One region of the Bradyrhizobium sp. CCBAU 53351 genome, then DNA from elsewhere that is predicted to be linked to it. Evidence: predicted binding sites of a transcription regulator. Region 1 holds the regulator's gene; the other holds the start of a gene.
The links. The regulator LexA, encoded in region 1, represses DNA repair genes until DNA is damaged. The targets are predictions, from matches to a motif close to TGTTCNNNNTGTGTTCNG.
Positions count from the first base shown of each region.

Region 2: ruvC (crossover junction endodeoxyribonuclease RuvC) is a predicted target of LexA. The motif match lies at 3,237-3,254, and genes of this name have one in related genera.

Region 1 is NZ_CP030059.1:3,455,372-3,463,353, forward strand. Features, by position in the region: gene XH83_RS16155 (glutamine--tRNA ligase/YqeY domain fusion protein) at 1-1,434, shown strand, start outside; gene XH83_RS16160 (nuclear transport factor 2 family protein) at 1,445-1,831, shown strand; gene XH83_RS16165 (DUF2171 domain-containing protein) at 1,918-2,151, shown strand; gene XH83_RS16170 (ComEC/Rec2 family competence protein) at 2,248-4,527, shown strand; gene XH83_RS16175 (hypothetical protein) at 4,535-4,969, opposite strand; gene lexA (transcriptional repressor LexA) at 5,477-6,178, opposite strand; gene glp (gephyrin-like molybdotransferase Glp) at 6,354-7,565, opposite strand; gene XH83_RS16190 (hypothetical protein) at 7,767-7,973, opposite strand.
Region 2 is NZ_CP030059.1:6,515,781-6,523,762, forward strand. Features, by position in the region: gene XH83_RS30980 (metallophosphoesterase) at 1-885, opposite strand, end outside; gene ruvB (Holliday junction branch migration DNA helicase RuvB) at 1,010-2,068, opposite strand; gene ruvA (Holliday junction branch migration protein RuvA) at 2,065-2,682, opposite strand; gene ruvC (crossover junction endodeoxyribonuclease RuvC) at 2,679-3,206, opposite strand; gene XH83_RS31000 (YebC/PmpR family DNA-binding transcriptional regulator) at 3,329-4,075, opposite strand; gene XH83_RS31005 (methyl-accepting chemotaxis protein) at 4,294-6,042, shown strand; gene XH83_RS31010 (methyl-accepting chemotaxis protein) at 6,151-7,575, shown strand; gene XH83_RS31015 (TIGR00282 family metallophosphoesterase) at 7,755-7,982, opposite strand, start outside.

The DNA of each region.
Region 1 (7,982 bases):
GATTCCATCCAGGCCGACGTGCGCTGGCTCGGGTTCGACTGGGGCAAGAACCTGTTCTTCGCCTCGGACTATTTCGACCGCCTTTACGAATGGGCCGAGCAGCTGATCCGCGACGGGCTCGCCTATGTCGACGACCAGACCCAGGAGGAGATCCGCGTCTCTCGCGGCACTCTGACCGAGCCAGGCAAGAACTCGCCGTTCCGCGACCGCAGCGTGGACGAGAATCTCGACCTGTTCCGCCGCATGAAGGCGGGCGAATTCCCTAACGGCGCGCGCGTGCTGCGGGCCAAGATCGACATGGCCGCGGGCAACATCAATCTGCGCGATCCCGTGCTGTACCGAATCCTGCACGCGCACCATCCGCGCACCGGCACCAAGTGGCACATCTATCCGAGCTACGATTACGCCCACGGCCAGTCGGATGCGATCGAAGGCATCACGCACTCGATATGCACGCTGGAGTTCGAGGACCACCGGCCGCTCTACGACTGGTTCATCGAGAAGCTGCCGGTGCCGTCCAAGCCGCACCAGTACGAGTTTGCCCGGCTGAACCTGACCTACACGCTGCTGTCCAAGCGCGTCCTGACCCAGCTCGTCCGCGACGGCCATGTCGCGGGCTGGGACGATCCGCGCATGCCGACCATGGCGGGCATGCGCCGCCGCGGCGTGCCGCCGGCCGCGCTGCGCGAATTCGTCAAGCGCATCGGCGTTGCCAAGGCCAACAGCGTCGTCGATGTCGGCATGCTGGAATTCTGCATCCGCGAGGAGCTGAACCGCACGTCGCAGCGGCGCATGGGCGTGCTGCGGCCACTGAAAGTGGTGATCGAGAACTATCCGGAAGGGCAGACCGAGGAGCTCGAGGCGATCAATCACCCCGATGATCCCAGCGCCGGCACGCGGAAAATCACGTTCGGCCGCGAGCTCTATATCGAGCAGGACGACTTCATGGAGAACCCGCCCAAGAAGTTCTTCCGCCTGTCCCCGGGCAGCGAGGTGCGGCTGCGCTACGCCTATTTCGTCAAGTGCACCGGCCTGATCAAGAACGACAAGGGCGAGGTGGTGGAGCTGCGCTGCACCTACGACCCCGCGACCAAGGGCGGCAACGCGCCCGACGGCCGCAAGGTCAAGGCGACGATGCACTGGCTGCCCGCGGCAACGTCGGTGCCGGCTGAGATCCGCATCTACAACCAGCTGTTCGCCAATCCGAGCCCGGACGCTTCGAACTTCGCGGCCGATCTCAATCCGAACTCGCTGGAGATCCTGCCCGACGCGCGGATCGAGGCATCGGTGGCAGAGAGCAATGCGACCGAGCCGATGCAGTTCGAGCGCCAGGGCTATTTCGTGCGCGACAAGGACTCGACGCCCGGCAAGCCGGTGTTTTCGCGCACCATCGGTCTGCGCGATACGTTCGCGAAGGAAGTCGCGAAAGGATGAGGATTGAGGCATGAGCAGTGAAGCCGACGCCATCGTTTCCGCCATCATCGCGAAATGGTGCGCCGGCTTCGCCAGCCTCGATGCGGCCGCGCTCTCGTCGCTGTATTCGAGGAACGCGTTCTTCTTCGGCTCCAACCCGAAACTGTATCGGGGCAGGGCCGGCGTCGCCGACTATTTCAACGGCCTGCCGCGCTGGCGGAGGCCAAGCGCCGTGTTCTCCGATGTGAACGCAGCGCAAGCCGGCCCCGATCTGATCAACATGGCCGCGACAATCTCGTTCGACCTCGCCGGCGAGCGGGATGATCTCGTCGTCAAGATGAGCTGGGTCATCATCCGCGAGGACGGCGACTGGAAGATCGTCAATCACCACGCCTCGTCGCAGGCGCCGTTGATCTGACGGCCATCGTACACGGCATCGTCATTCCCGAGAGCCAGAACGAACGTCGTTTCTGTGCGTTGGGTGGGTTCAACAAGGAACTCACCATGCAGAACATCGCAGAGCATATGGAAGTCATCGGCGCCGACGGCGTTCATATCGGCACGGTCGACAAGGTCGAAGGCAACCGCATCAAGCTGACCAAGAAGGACAGCGGTGAGGGCAGCCACAAGGGCCATCATCATTTCATCGACAAGGGCCTCGTTGCCGATGTCGAAGGCAACAAGGTGCGGCTGTCGGCCAAGGCATCGGTGGCCGTGACCATGGAAGAGGAAAAGTAGGGCACCTCCGCGCCCGTTCCTGATTTGTACCGCTATTCGCCCGGCCGCACGTTCCGGTAGCCTCGGCGCCCATCGCGTCGCGTAGGATGCAGGGACATGGCGGAGCCGGGCCGGCCAATACGGTCCCAAGGTGTTGCCGGGACGTGGCCGGTCGGCCGCGCTTCGCCCGCTGGCGGCATTGTTCCGGCGGGCTTCGGCATCTGGCCGGCGATCGTCGAAACAATCCGCGGATGGGCTCGGGCCGAGGCCGGCCCCGGGCGCCTGCTGCCGTGGGTGCCGGTCGCCTTCGGCGGCGGCATCGCGCTCTATTTTGCCGCCGATCATGAGCCGGTGCTGTGGATTGTCGCCGCGACGGCGATCGCGCTGCTGCTCGGCGCGGCCCTGTTGCGGCGGAGCCGGCTGTTCGCGCCGGCGATCATGATCGCAGCGGTCGCGGCGGGCTTTGCCGTGGCGACCTGGAAGACCGCGCGCATTGCCCACACCGTACTCGCAAAACCACTCTATTCGGCGTCGCTGTCGGGCTTCGTCGAGACGCGCGACATCCGCGAGCGCACCGATCGCTTCGTGCTGCGTGTCACCGCGATGGAGGCGCAGCGCAGCGACGTCAAGCTCGACCGCGTCCGCCTCTCCGTGCGCAAGGGCACCGCGCCCGAGGTCGGCAGCTTCGTTCAATTGAAGGCGCGGCTGATGCCGCCGCTCACGCCGGTCCGCCCCGGCAGCTACGACTTTTCACGCGACATGTTCTTCCAGGGCATCGGCGCCTCCGGCTTCGTGATGGGCGCAATTACGGCTGCAATCCCGCCTGATGCCGGCGGCCTGCGGCTGCGCTATGCCGCCTTCATGCAGGGCCTGCGCGATGCGATCGACGCCCGCATCCGCGCAACGCTCGAGGGCGACAACCGCGCGATCGCAACTGCACTACTCACCGGGCGGCGCGATGCGATTTCCGCCCCTGTCAACGATGCGATGTTCATCTCCGGGCTTGGACACGTTCTCTCGATCTCCGGCTATCACATGGCGGTGGTCGCCGGCGTCGTCTTCTTCGCGGTGCGCGCGCTGCTGGCGTTGATCCCGGGCCTGACGGCCGGCTTCGCCATCAAGAAATGGTCGGCGGCTGCAGCATTCGTCGCGGCTGCGTTCTATCTGCTGCTCTCGGGCGCCGAGGTCGCAACCCAACGGTCGTTCTTCATGACGGCGGTGGTGCTGATCGCGGTGATGGTCGATCGCCGCGCCATCACCTTCCGCACGCTGGCGGTGGCGGCGCTGATCGTGCTTGCTGTCGCGCCGGAGGCGCTGGTGCATCCGAGCTTCCAGATGTCGTTTGCGGCAACGCTCGGGCTGGTGGCGCTGGTGCAGATCGGCATGCCGAACCTGCTGGCCTCACCCGATCATTCGGCCACCGCGCGCGTCGCGCTGTGGGGCGGGCGCGAGATCGCGATGCTGTTCCTGGCCTCGCTGATCGCGGGGCTTGCGACCACGCCCTATGCCGCCTTCCACTTCCATCGCGTCACGCCCTATGGCGTGCTCGCCAATCTCGGTGCGATGCCGGTGGTCTCGGCGCTGGTGATGCCGGCGGGGCTGCTGGGATTGCTGGCCGCGCCCTTCGGGCTCGATGGCGTCTTCTGGTGGCTGATGGGCCTCGGCATCGACTGGATGGTCGCGGTCTCGCGCTGGGTGGCGGCCTTGCCGGGCGCGGTCGGCCGCATCCCGGCGTTCGGGATCGCGCCGCTGATCGCCGCGAGCCTCGGCATCATCGTGATGGGCCTGTTGCGCACGCCCTTGCGCTGGTGCGGTGCCGTGGTGCTGCTGGCGTCCATCGCGTGGGGCCTGTCGGTGCGGCAGCCCGATATCCTGATCGCCGGGGACGGCGCGAGCGTCGCGGTGCGGGGCGGGGACGGGCGCCTGCACCTGATCAGGACGGGCAAGGACAATTTCATGCTGAAGGAGTGGCTGGCGGCCGACGCCGATCCGCGCGATGCCGGCAGCAGCGCGCTGGCCGAGGGGGTGTCGTGCGACGAGGCCGGCTGCGTCACGCCGCTTGCCGACGGGCGCCTGGTTGCGTTGGCCTCGCGCATCGATGCGCTCGCGGACGATTGCAGCCGTGCCGCACTGGTCGTGACGTCACGGCCCGCACCGCCCGATTGCGCGGCGATGGTGGTGGATCGGCAGCGGCTCGTTCGCCAGGGCGCGCTGGCGTTGACACGGCGTGGCGACGGATTTGCAGTTCAGGCGGTGAGGGCGAGGGGCACGAACCGTCCCTGGTCGCCGGCGGCCGCCGGCGAGGGAGATTTCGAAGGAGCCCTCATGCCGAGGGCGGCGGCTCCGCGCGCCAAGGATGCGACCCCGTCGGAGGCCGATCTTCAGGCGGAGGACTGAGCCTCGGTCAGCCCAGCGGCAGCGGTGTGACGGGCGAACGGCTATCGGCGATGATCTCAGGCTTGTGCTCGCGCTCGCCGACCGGTTGGGTCACGGGCAATTGCAGCACGGTTGCGCGCTGGCCTTCGACGAGCTGAGTCACCAGCACGTATTTGCCATCAGGGAATTCGATCGCATCGTGATGGCGATCGGGAATGTGCGGATCGATCTTGCCGAACTTGCCGACGCGGGAGTTGACGGTGCGCGTCCAGATCCAGCGGTTGTCGTAACGGACGTTGTCTGCGAAGGCGAGCTCCGTTCCCGGCAGCAGGCAGATCGCAACGGAGAGGTCGGCTTCGGAGGCGAAGCCGCGCGTCGAGGTGCCGCGGAAGGTTGTCGTGACGATGGTCTCGCCGACTTCTGCGGGGCGCGTCGCGACGGCATGCAGGCTATAGTCACACATCGGGTGCTCCTCATGTGAAGATAGCGACCCGCGCCTCTCGGAGGCACAGGCCTCTGTCAGAGTTTAAACACCAACGTTGTGCTTGGTTGTAGGCAAATCTGCGGCTGGGATCCGCACCCCGCGATCACTTTAACTTTCCCGAATTCGCCAGGAACAAAGCTGGCTGCGGTGCATTACGCCGGCGCCTGTCACGACACTTCGCATTGCCGGCGCGATCGCGGCGCTGCGCAATTGGGTGTTGCGGACATGGCAATGCGATGGCGCGGCAACGGCCCCGTGCCCCGACCGCTGCCCAAACGATCTGGTCTTCCGAACGCGAAACGCCGTGACGCGATGTTGCTGCGGTCCGCCGAAGATGGCCGTGGAGGAGGGGCCGGATAATCTGTGCAGAACCAGAATGATCATCCAGCCGGAGCGGACATTCATCCGCTCCAATCTCAGATCGGCGACGCCGACCGAAGGCGCACGCAGGCGCCAAAACTACTTTCGGACTGAGTCCTTCCGGACTCAGTACTTCCGGTAAAGCCCAATCAGCTTGCCCTGAATCTTCACCCGGTTCGGCGGCAGGATACGCACCTCATAGGCGGCATTGGCAGGCTCGAGCGCGATCGACGCGCCGCGGCGGCGGAAGCGCTTGAGCGTAGCCTCCTCGTCGTCGATCAGCGCCACCACGATGTCGCCGGTGTCGGCGCTCTCGTTGCGCTGGATCAGCGCCATGTCGCCGTCCAGGATACCGGCCTCGACCATGGAATCACCGCGCACCTCGAGAGCGTAATGCTCGCCCGAGCCGAGCATGTCGGGCGGCACGCTGATGGTGTGGCTACGGGTCTGCAATGCCTCGATCGGCGTGCCGGCCGCGATCCGGCCCATCACGGGCACCGCAACGGGCCGCTCGCCCTCGTCCACGGGCGGGCTGGAGCTCGCGCGGATCTTGCCGAGATTGCCCTCGATGACGCTTGGCGTGAAGCCGCGCCGGGCGCCGGCGGCAGCCTGGAGCTCCGGCAGCTTGATCACTTCGATGGCGCGGGCGCGGTTGGGCAGCCGGCGAATGAAGCCGCGCTCCTCGAGCGCGGTGATCAGGCGGTGGATGCCCGACTTCGAGCGCAGGTCGAGCGCATCCTTCATCTCGTCGAAGGAGGGCGGCACGCCGCTTTCCTTCAAACGCTCGCTGATGAACCGCAGAAGCTCGTATTGTTTGCGCGTTAACATCTCGACCAAAGTCCCCCGGTTGATGTCGTTCGATTCCGAGACGATGAGTTCAGCGATAAGCCGCTACATCCTCGAAACAAATCATGAACGGACACTATATGTTCGATACATGTTCCGCAACTGCTTAATTTACCGTGAACGAAGCGCGGTTCGCGGAATGCGTGTGGCCGTGCACTCAGACGGGGAGCCGCAGCACCTCGCAGGGGCTGCCGGCCTCGGCCTTCGGTGCGAACGGTGGGCGCACGAGAAGTACCTGTGCCGCAGCAAGATTCGCAAGCAGAGAGGAATCCTGATGGCTGACGGGAAGCGCGACCGGCGTGCCGTCGTCGCGCAGCTCGAGGGTCGCGCGCAAGTAATCCTCGCGCTGGTCGTTGGCACCGAGATCGCAGGCGAGCACGGCGCGTTCGCGACGATGATGAATCACCGAGCGGCCCGACAAGGCGCGAATCAGCGGCACCATGAACAGGAAGGCGCACACATAGGACGACACGGGATTGCCGGGCAGGCCGATCACGCGCATGGCGCCCAGCCGGCCATGCATCATCGGCTTGCCCGGCCGCATGGCGATCTTCCAGAACGCCATCGCGATGCCTTCGTCCCTGAGTGCCTGCTGGACCAGGTCGTGGTCGCCGACCGACGCGCCGCCGGTCGTGATCAGGATATCGGCACCGCTCTCGCGGGCGCGGCGGATGCCTGATGTGGTGGCCTCCAGCGTGTCGGCGGCGACGCCGAGGTCGACGGTCTCGGCGCCCTCGCTGCGGGCGAGCGCGTGCAGGGCGTAGCCGTTGGAGTAGACGATCTGGCCGTGCCCGGGCGCTGAGCCCGGCATCACCAGTTCGTCACCGGTGGCGAGGATCGCGACCTTGGGACGGCGGCAGACGGCGAGCTGCGGGTAATTCATTCCGGCAGCGAGCGCGAGGTCACGCTCGGTCAGACGCGTGCCCTTGCGGAGGAGGACGTCACCCTCACGGAAGTCGACGCCGGCCGGGCGGATGTGCCGTCCGGTGATCGCGGCTTCCTTGATCGTGACGCTGTTGCCGTCCGCGACGGTGTCCTCCTGGATCACGACCGCGTCCGCACCGTCGGGAACGACGCCCCCGGTGAAGATCCGCACGGCTTCGCCGGTGCCGACCGCTCTCGCGAAAGGACGGCCGGCGGCGACCTCGCCAATCACCGTCAGCCGGGAATCGATCGCTGCCGCGTCGGCCGCGCGCACCGCATAGCCGTCCATCGCCGACATGGCTTGCGGCGGCTGCGTGCGCCGCGCCGCGACATCAAGTGCCAGCACGCGGTGATAGGCCTCGTCGAGGGCAACCATCTGTTCAGGCAGCGGCTCTGCACCTGCCAGCACCGCGGCAAGGGCGTCGGAAACCGGCATCAGGGCCACGGGCAAAACTCCTGCTCGCACATCGTTCAATGGGGCGGCGAGAGTTCTAGCCGACCGCAGGCGCGAGGCAAAGCAGCGCGCGGGATGATCTATCCTGCGTGATCTCCGTGGTGGAGGAGTGCAAGTTCGTCAGGGCATGATCAGGAAGCCGAGACAGCGCGCCTTGAAGGACGAGAATCACGAGCGCCAACACCGATACGGTCACCGTGCCGCCGGATCGTCCGGACTGATCTCAAATGCGACGTCGGGCGCTTTGGGCCCTTGATCCTTGTCGGGGAGCGGATCGGCCTGCGATTTCAGGTCGGCGGCCTTGCTGATCAGCTTGGCGGAAAGGTCAGAATCCGAGGTGTTTCTTGCGAATTCAAGCAGGAGAGAGGCTTGCTTGGTGAGATAGGTTTTGCCCAGCACGTCGATCAG
Region 2 (7,982 bases), 3.1 Mb from region 1:
TTCGACGATCTCAGGCGGCACGCCGACGCGGACCGGCATGATGCTGCAACCGAGACCGCCGGAGACGATGAGATCGCATTTCAGGCGGAAGTGGCCATAGGCGAGCCGCATACCGTTCTTGGGCGAAACCGCCGGCGACCAGCCGAGCAGGCGGACCTGGCCGCCATGGGTGTGGCCGGACAGTTGCAACGCGACGCGCGCAGGCACCAGCGGCGCGATGTTGGGCTCATGCGCGAGCAGGATGATTGGCGCATCGTCGGTGACTTTCGCCAGCGTACCCGCGAGATCGTCGGCGCCGAAGCGCCCGGTGCTGCGAAAGCGCCGCGCCGGCAGGAACGCGAGTTGATCGCCGAGCCCGGCGAGCCAGAACGGGCGGCCGTCCTTGGAAAGGCGCACGACATCGTTCTCGTAGACGGGGATGCCGGCCGCCTCCAGCGCCCGATGCGCGATGGTCGGCCCGTGCCCCGCACGCTGCACGGTCTTGTCGTCCCAATAATCGTGATTGCCCATCACGGCATGGACGCCGAGCGGCGCCTTCAGGCCGGCCAGCACCCTCGCCCATTCGCGCGACGGAATGAAGCGCGTGACGTGATGGAGGCCAGCGACATAGTCGCCGAGCAACACGATGAGATCGGGTTTCAACGCGTTGGTGCGTTCGACGATGCCCTCGATCCGCTCCAGCGACATCCAGGGATCGCAGGCATGGATGTCGGCGATGGCGGCGATCTTCAGCGAAAGATCCGACGGCCATTGCCGCGGCTTCGGATGATAGCGGGTGACGCGGAGCCGCAGCACCGGCTCGATGCCGACGCCGTAGGCGGCGGTCGAGACGCCGAGGGCGGACAGCCCGCCGATGGAACGGATGAAATGACGGCGCGTGATCATGAAAACCCGATCGGAATGCGCTCTTTTGATGCGGTCCGAATGGAGCGGAATTGGGGTGCGCTCGTGCAGATCGTCTGCACGAGATCACCAGAAGTTCATGAAAGGAGCGCGCCGTTTGCGCAGATCAGTCGTCGCTCTCGTCGGTGCCGAACAGGCCGAACTGTGCCGCCGCATCGCGCGAGGGCTCGGCGATGCCGAGATGGCGGAAGGCGTGCGAGGTGAGCAAGCGGCCGCGCGGGGTGCGCTGGAGGTAGCCGCACTGGATCAGATACGGCTCGATGATGTCCTCGATCGCATCGCGCGGCTCGGACAATGCCGCGGCCATGGTCTCGACGCCGACCGGTCCGCCGCCATAGTTCATCGCGATGGTCGTGAGATAGCGGCGATCCATGGCGTCGAGACCCGCAGCGTCGACCTCGAGCGCGCTCAGCGCGTGATCGGCGATCTTGCGATCGATCTTGTCGGCATCGACAGCGGAAGCAAAATCGCGCACGCGACGGAGCAGACGCCCGGCGATGCGCGGCGTGCCGCGGGCGCGGCGCGCGATCTCGTTGGCGCCGTCAGCGCTCATGCCGACATTGAGCACGCGCGCGCCGCGGCTGACGATGCTTTCCAATTCCTCGATGGTGTAGAAATTCAGGCGGACCGGAATGCCGAAGCGATCACGCAAGGGATTGGTGAGCAGGCCTGCGCGCGTCGTGGCGCCGACCAGCGTGAATTTCGACAGCTCGATCTTCACCGAGCGCGCGGCCGGACCTTCGCCGATGATGAGGTCGAGCTGAAAGTCCTCCATCGCGGGATAGAGCACCTCTTCCACCGCCGGGCTGAGGCGATGGATCTCGTCGATGAACAGCACGTCGCGCTCTTCGAGATTGGTCAGCAGCGCGGCGAGGTCACCGGCTTTGGCGATGACAGGTCCCGAAGTGGCGCGAAAGCCGACGCCGAGCTCCTTCGCCACGATCTGCGCCAGCGTGGTCTTGCCGAGGCCGGGCGGACCGACGAACAGCACGTGATCGAGCGCCTCGCCGCGCTTGCGCGCAGCCTCGATGAAGATCGAGAGGTTCTTGCGCGCCTGCTGCTGGCCGACGAAATCAGACAGCGATTGCGGGCGCAGCGCGGTGTCGCCGACATCGTCGCTGCGGCGCTCGGGCGAGACCATGCGGCTGGCCTTGGGATCGCTCATTTCGCGAGCTCCTTCAGGCCAAGGCGAATGAGCTGCGCGGTCTCGGCATTCTCACCGGCGCTGCGCGAGGCCGATGCAATCGCGGCAGCCGCCTGCGGCTGGCCATAGCCGAGATTGACCAGCGCGGAGATCGCGTCCGCGACCGGGCGTGGGGCTCGTTGATCGTCGACCGCGCCTGCGAGATGCACCACCGCGGGATCGACATTGGCGAAGGCCGGCGCCTTGTCCTTCAATTCGGTGACGATGCGCTCGGCGACCTTGGGGCCGACGCCGGGCGTGCGCGCCACCGCCGCCTTGTCGCGCAGCGCGATCGCATTGGCGAGATCGGAAGGCGCCAGCGTGCCGAGCACGGCGAGCGCGACCTTCGCGCCGACGCCCTGCACGGTCTGCAGCAGGCGAAACCATTCGCGCTCCTGATCGGTGCGGAAGCCGAACAGTTTGATTTGATCCTCGCGGACATAGGTCTCGATCGACAGCACGGCCGCTTCGCCCGGCGAGGGCAGATGCTGCAAGGTGCGCGAGGAGCAGTGCACCTGATAGCCGACGCCGCCGACGTCGAGGATGACGAAGTCTTCGCCGTAGGAATCGATCAGGCCCTTGAGCTTGCCGATCATAGGCTCGCCACCTTCAGCCGCAGCGCGGTGCTCTGGCGGTGATGGGCATGGGTGATGGCGATGGCGAGCGCATCGGCGGCGTCTGCCGACGGCGGATCGGCCTTGGGCAGAAGGATCTTCAGCATCATCGCGATCTGGGCCTTCTCGGCGTGACCGGCGCCGACGACGGTTTTCTTGACCTGGTTGGGCGCGTATTCGGCGACCGAGATGCCGAACATTGCGGGCGCCAGCATGGCGACGCCGCGAGCCTGGCCGAGCTTCAGCGTCGCAACGCCGTCCTTGTTGACGAAGGTCTGCTCGACCGCGGCTTCCATCGGCTGGTGGTTCGAAAGCACGGCCGCCAGCCCTTCATGGATCGCGAGCAGCCGGCTCGCCAGCGGCAGGTCGTTCGGCGGTTCCACCGAGCCGCAGGCCACATAGATCAGGCGGTTGCCGTCAGCCTCGATCACGCCCCAGCCGGTGCGGCGCAGGCCGGGGTCGATGCCGATGATGCGGACGGGTTGGCGAATCGGGAGCGCGGTCATGGGCCAGTGATAGCGGCTGGCCGACGATAGCGAAACAGAAACAGAACAGAAGTAACAGGGGAAGTGGGCTCCAACCCTCTCCCCGCAAGAGCGGGGCGAGGGAGCGCACCGTTCATGCGGCCTCAGCCACCCATCTTCGCCACAAGCGCGTCCGAGATCTCGAAATTGGCGTAGACCTGCTGGACGTCGTCGTGCTCGTTGAGCAGATCCATCAGCTTCAGGAGCTTCTCGCCGGTCTCGTCGTCGACGGCGACCGTGTTCTGCGGCTTCCAGATCAGCGCGGCCTTGCGCGGCTCGCCGAACTTGGCTTCCAGCGCCTTGGCGACGTCGCGATAGCCTTCGGTCGAGGCGTAGATCTCGTGACCGCCTTCGCCGGACACCACATCGTCGGCGCCGGCCTCGATCGCGGCATCCAGCACGGCGTCGTCGGAGGCGACGCTGCGGTCGTATTCGATGATGCCGGTGCGATCGAACATGAAGGACACCGAGCCGGTTTCGCCGAGATTGCCGCCCGACTTGGTGAAGAAGGAACGGATGTCGGAGGCGGCGCGGTTGCGGTTGTCGGTCAGCGCCTCGACGATGACGGCAACGCCGCCGGGGCCGTAGCCCTCGTAGCGGATCTCGTCATAGTTTTCGCCCTCGTTACCGAGCGCCTTCTTGACGGCACGCTCGATATTGTCCTTCGGCATGTTCTCCTGGCGCGCCGCGATGATAGCCGCACGCAGGCGCGGGTTCATGGCCGGGTCGGGCGCGCCGAGCTTGGCTGCGACGGTGATTTCCCGCGCCAGCTTGCCGAACAGCTTCGACTTCTGCGCATCCTGCCGCCCCTTGCGGTGCATGATGTTCTTGAATTGGGAATGTCCGGCCATGCGTGGTCTCTTGGAAAATCGTCAGCCAAAGGTGAGCGTGGGAAGCGCGGCCTTATAGGCCGCCCCCCCACCGGAATCAAAGGGATCTGGGCCTCTGAGGTAGCACTGTAAAGGTAGCCTCCGTAATGGACGGTGCCTAGAGGTGAGGCACCGTTAACCCTGATTTCATTCCGGACTGCGAAAATAGCGCCCGACCTTATCCCGACGAGAGAGAGCTGATGGCGTTCGGACTATTTCGGAAGCGCCTGCCGGACCAGGCCGCGCCTGCGGCCGCCCCGGCGGCTCTGCAGCCGGCGGCCCATTCCGAGCCCGCTGCCGTGGCCGAAACTGATTCGGCGCGGGAGATCCTGGAGCTGCTGGAACTCGAGCTCGGCGCCATGATCCGCCAGCTCGAACGCGCCGCCAATTCGGTGGCCGGCGGCGCCGAAGCGACCGCGGCGACGCTTGCCGCCATCCGCGACCGCACCGATGCCCTGACCGGCCGCACCAACGCCGCGCAATCGACCGCGTCCACCTTCGCCCATGCCGCCGACAAGTTCACCCAATCCGCCCTGGGTATCGGGACGCAGGTTCGCGAGGCCGGCAAGCTCGCCGACGAGGCCAGCGCCGCGGCACAGGAAGCCCGCGCCAATGTCGATCGCCTGCGCGAATCCTCAGCCGCCATCGGCAACGTCGTCAATCTGATCGCGCAGATCGCGCGGCAGACGACGCTGCTCGCGCTCAACTCGACGATCGAGGCCGCGCGCGCGGGCGCTGCGGGAAAAGGCTTCGCGGTCGTCGCCACCGAGGTCAAGGCCCTCGCGGTGCAGACGCAAGGCGCGACCGAAGAGATCACCAAGAAGATCGACGCATTGCAGCGCGACGCCGCCGGCTCCGCGGATGCCGTGCACCGCATCTCGCAGGCGATCGAGGCGATCCGCCCGGTGTTCGAGACCGTCAACGGGGCGGTCGCCGAACAGAACGCCACCACCAGCGAAGTCTCCGGCAATGCCGCGAGCGCCTCGGAGTTCATCGTCTCGGTCGGCGAGAGCGCGGCCGAGATCGATGCCGCGACGAAGGCTGCCGAGAGCCATGGCGAGAACGTCGCCAGTGCCGGCAAAGCCGTCACCACCTTCGCGCAAAAGCTGAAGTCGCGCTGCGCCGTGCTGCTGCGTCAGAGCGAGCACGACGATCGCCGCAAGACCGAACGGCTGCCCTGCCATCTTAAGCTCGAGAGCGCGCGCGGCGTGATGCCGGTCTATGAGATCTCGATGGACGGCGTGCTGATCGGCGGCGCTGACGCTGGCCGGCTCGCACCGCAAGCGATGATCGAAGGCACGCTCGAAGACGTCGGCGCCTGCCGCCTGCGCGTGATCGAGCAGTCCAAGGCCGGCGCCCGCGCACAGTTCGCCAGCCCCAATGCCGAGCTCCGCGAAAAGATCGAGGACAAGCTCTGGTCGATCCACGAGGAGAACACCGAGTTCGTCACCCGCGCCATGGAGGCGGGCAACGCGCTGACCAATATCTTCGAGCAGGCGGTGGCACGCGGCGAGGTCAAGATCGACGACCTCTTCGACACCGACTATGCCGAGATCGCCGGGACCAATCCGCAGCAATACCGCACGAAATATCTCGACTGGGCCGACCGGGCGCTGCCGCCATTCCAGGAAACCTTTCTGGCGAAGGACCAACGCATGGCGTTCTGCGCCATGGTCGACCGCAACGGCTTCCTGCCGGTGCACAACAAGATCTATTCGCATCCGCAGCGGCCGGGCGACGTTGCCTGGAACACGGCCAACAGCCGCAACCGCCGGATATTCAACGATCCGGCGGGGTTGGCTGCCGCGCGCAACCTGCGATCGTACCTGGTCCAAAGCTATGCGCGCGACATGGGCAACGGGAACACGGTGATGATGCGCGAGATCGACGTCCCGATCCGCGTGCAGGGCCGGCACTGGGGTGGATTCCGTACCGCCTACAAGCTGTAGTGCACGCTCAGGCAAGACGCCTGCCGCGAATCATCCTCTAAAGTCGCGACTGGAATGGGAATGCCGCCGTGAGCCGGGTTGCGGCTCTGACTGGAGGACTCATCGAACATGTCCGTCGTACAACTTGCCGTCATGGACACCGGCTCCAACCGCACGCTGGCCGAACGGCTGATTGATCAGCTCGCCGACCGCATCGGCGGCCTCGGCGTGGAGCTCGCCGATATTGCCGGCAACGTCCAGGAAGTCGCAAGCCGCGTCGCGAACCAGTCCGACCGGTTCCATCACCTCCAGAGCACGGCCGAGACGATGGTCTCGGCCAATCACGACATCGCCAATGCATCGCAGGCCGTGCAGACGACCACGTCGGCGGCGGTCGGCGAGATCGCGCAGTCCCGCAGCGCCGTCGACACCGCGGTCAGTCACATCTCCGAGCTCGTCGCAGCGGTGGAGCGGATCGAAGCGCGCCTTAGCGCCGTCGGCTCGGCGCTTGCACAGGTGGCGAAGGTGTCCGGCTCGATCGAGGCGATCGCGAAGCAGACCAATCTGCTCGCGCTGAACGCGACCATCGAGGCCGCCCGCGCCGGCAATGCCGGCCGCGGCTTCGCGGTGGTCGCAAGCGAAGTGAAGAACCTCGCCGAAGCCACCCGCCAGGCCACGCATCAGATCTCGGACACCGTGCGCGACCTCGATGGTCAGATCGAAGGCCTGATCGGCGAAAGCAGCGATGCCTCGCAACGTGCCAAGACCGCCGGCGAAGGCGCCCAACAGATCTCCAGCATCATCTCGCGCGTCCAGCAGGGATTTGCGTCGGTCGAGGCGGAGATCGGCAGCGTCACGCGCGCGGCGACCTCCAACCTTGGACACTGCGACACCGTCATCAGCGAGCTCAACGAGCTCGCGAAGGGCGTCGACCTCTCCTCGCGCGACCTCAAGAATGCCGACGAGCGCGTGGCCAAGCTGCTCGACACGTCCGAAGGCCTGATCGCGCTGATCGCCGACAGCGGCGTCGAGACTTCGGATACGCCGCTCATCCGCGTCGTGGTCGACACCGCGCAGCGGATCACGGCCGAGTTCGAAGCCGCCATCGATCGCGGCGACATCACGCTGGACCAGCTGCTCGACGAGACCTATCGCGAAATTCCCGGCACCGATCCGAAGCAGTACCTCACCAACTACGTCGAATTCACCGACCGCGTGCTGCCCGCGATCCAGGACCCGATCCAGAAATCGGATCCGCGCATCGTCTATTGCGTCGCCTGGGCGCGGGATGGCTATCTGCCGACCCACAATCCGAACTACCGCCTGCCGCAGGGCAAGGACCCCGTTTGGAATAACGCCAACTGCCGCAACCGCCGCCTGTTCAACGACCGCACGGTGAAGAAGGTCGCGGGCAACACGAAGCCGTTCCTGCTCCAGACCTACCGCCGCGACATGGGCGGCGGACAGTTCGTGCTGATGAAGGATCTGTCTTCGCCGATCGTGATCCGCGGCAAGCACTGGGGCGCCTTCCGGATGGGATTTAGGCAGGGCTGACGGCGGGTACTCCGGCGTCCCCAACTCAAAAGCTCGAAAACAACCCCATGCACAGTAGCCGGGGCGTGCGGAATCAATGGCTTGCGGAGGCAGGCCATGAGAGCGTTTTGACTCGTCGGGCAAAACAGGAGCACGCCGACGCGTTCGCAGGGATCACACGGAGAGTGAGACGCCGGCGTTCAGCTCAACCAGAATTTCGGCGTCGCCGGCTCCAGCCTTCCACCGACACGCACCGGCGCAATCTTCAGCGCAAGGCCCGTGGCATCATCCGTCTCCACCACGACGCCGCTCAGCGTCGCTGCGCCCCCGGCCGGCTCGAAGCGGCCTGACGGGATTCCCGAGGTGAACCTGCGCAGCGGCTCTTCCTTCTGCATGCCGATGATGGAATCGTAGTCGCCGGTCATGCC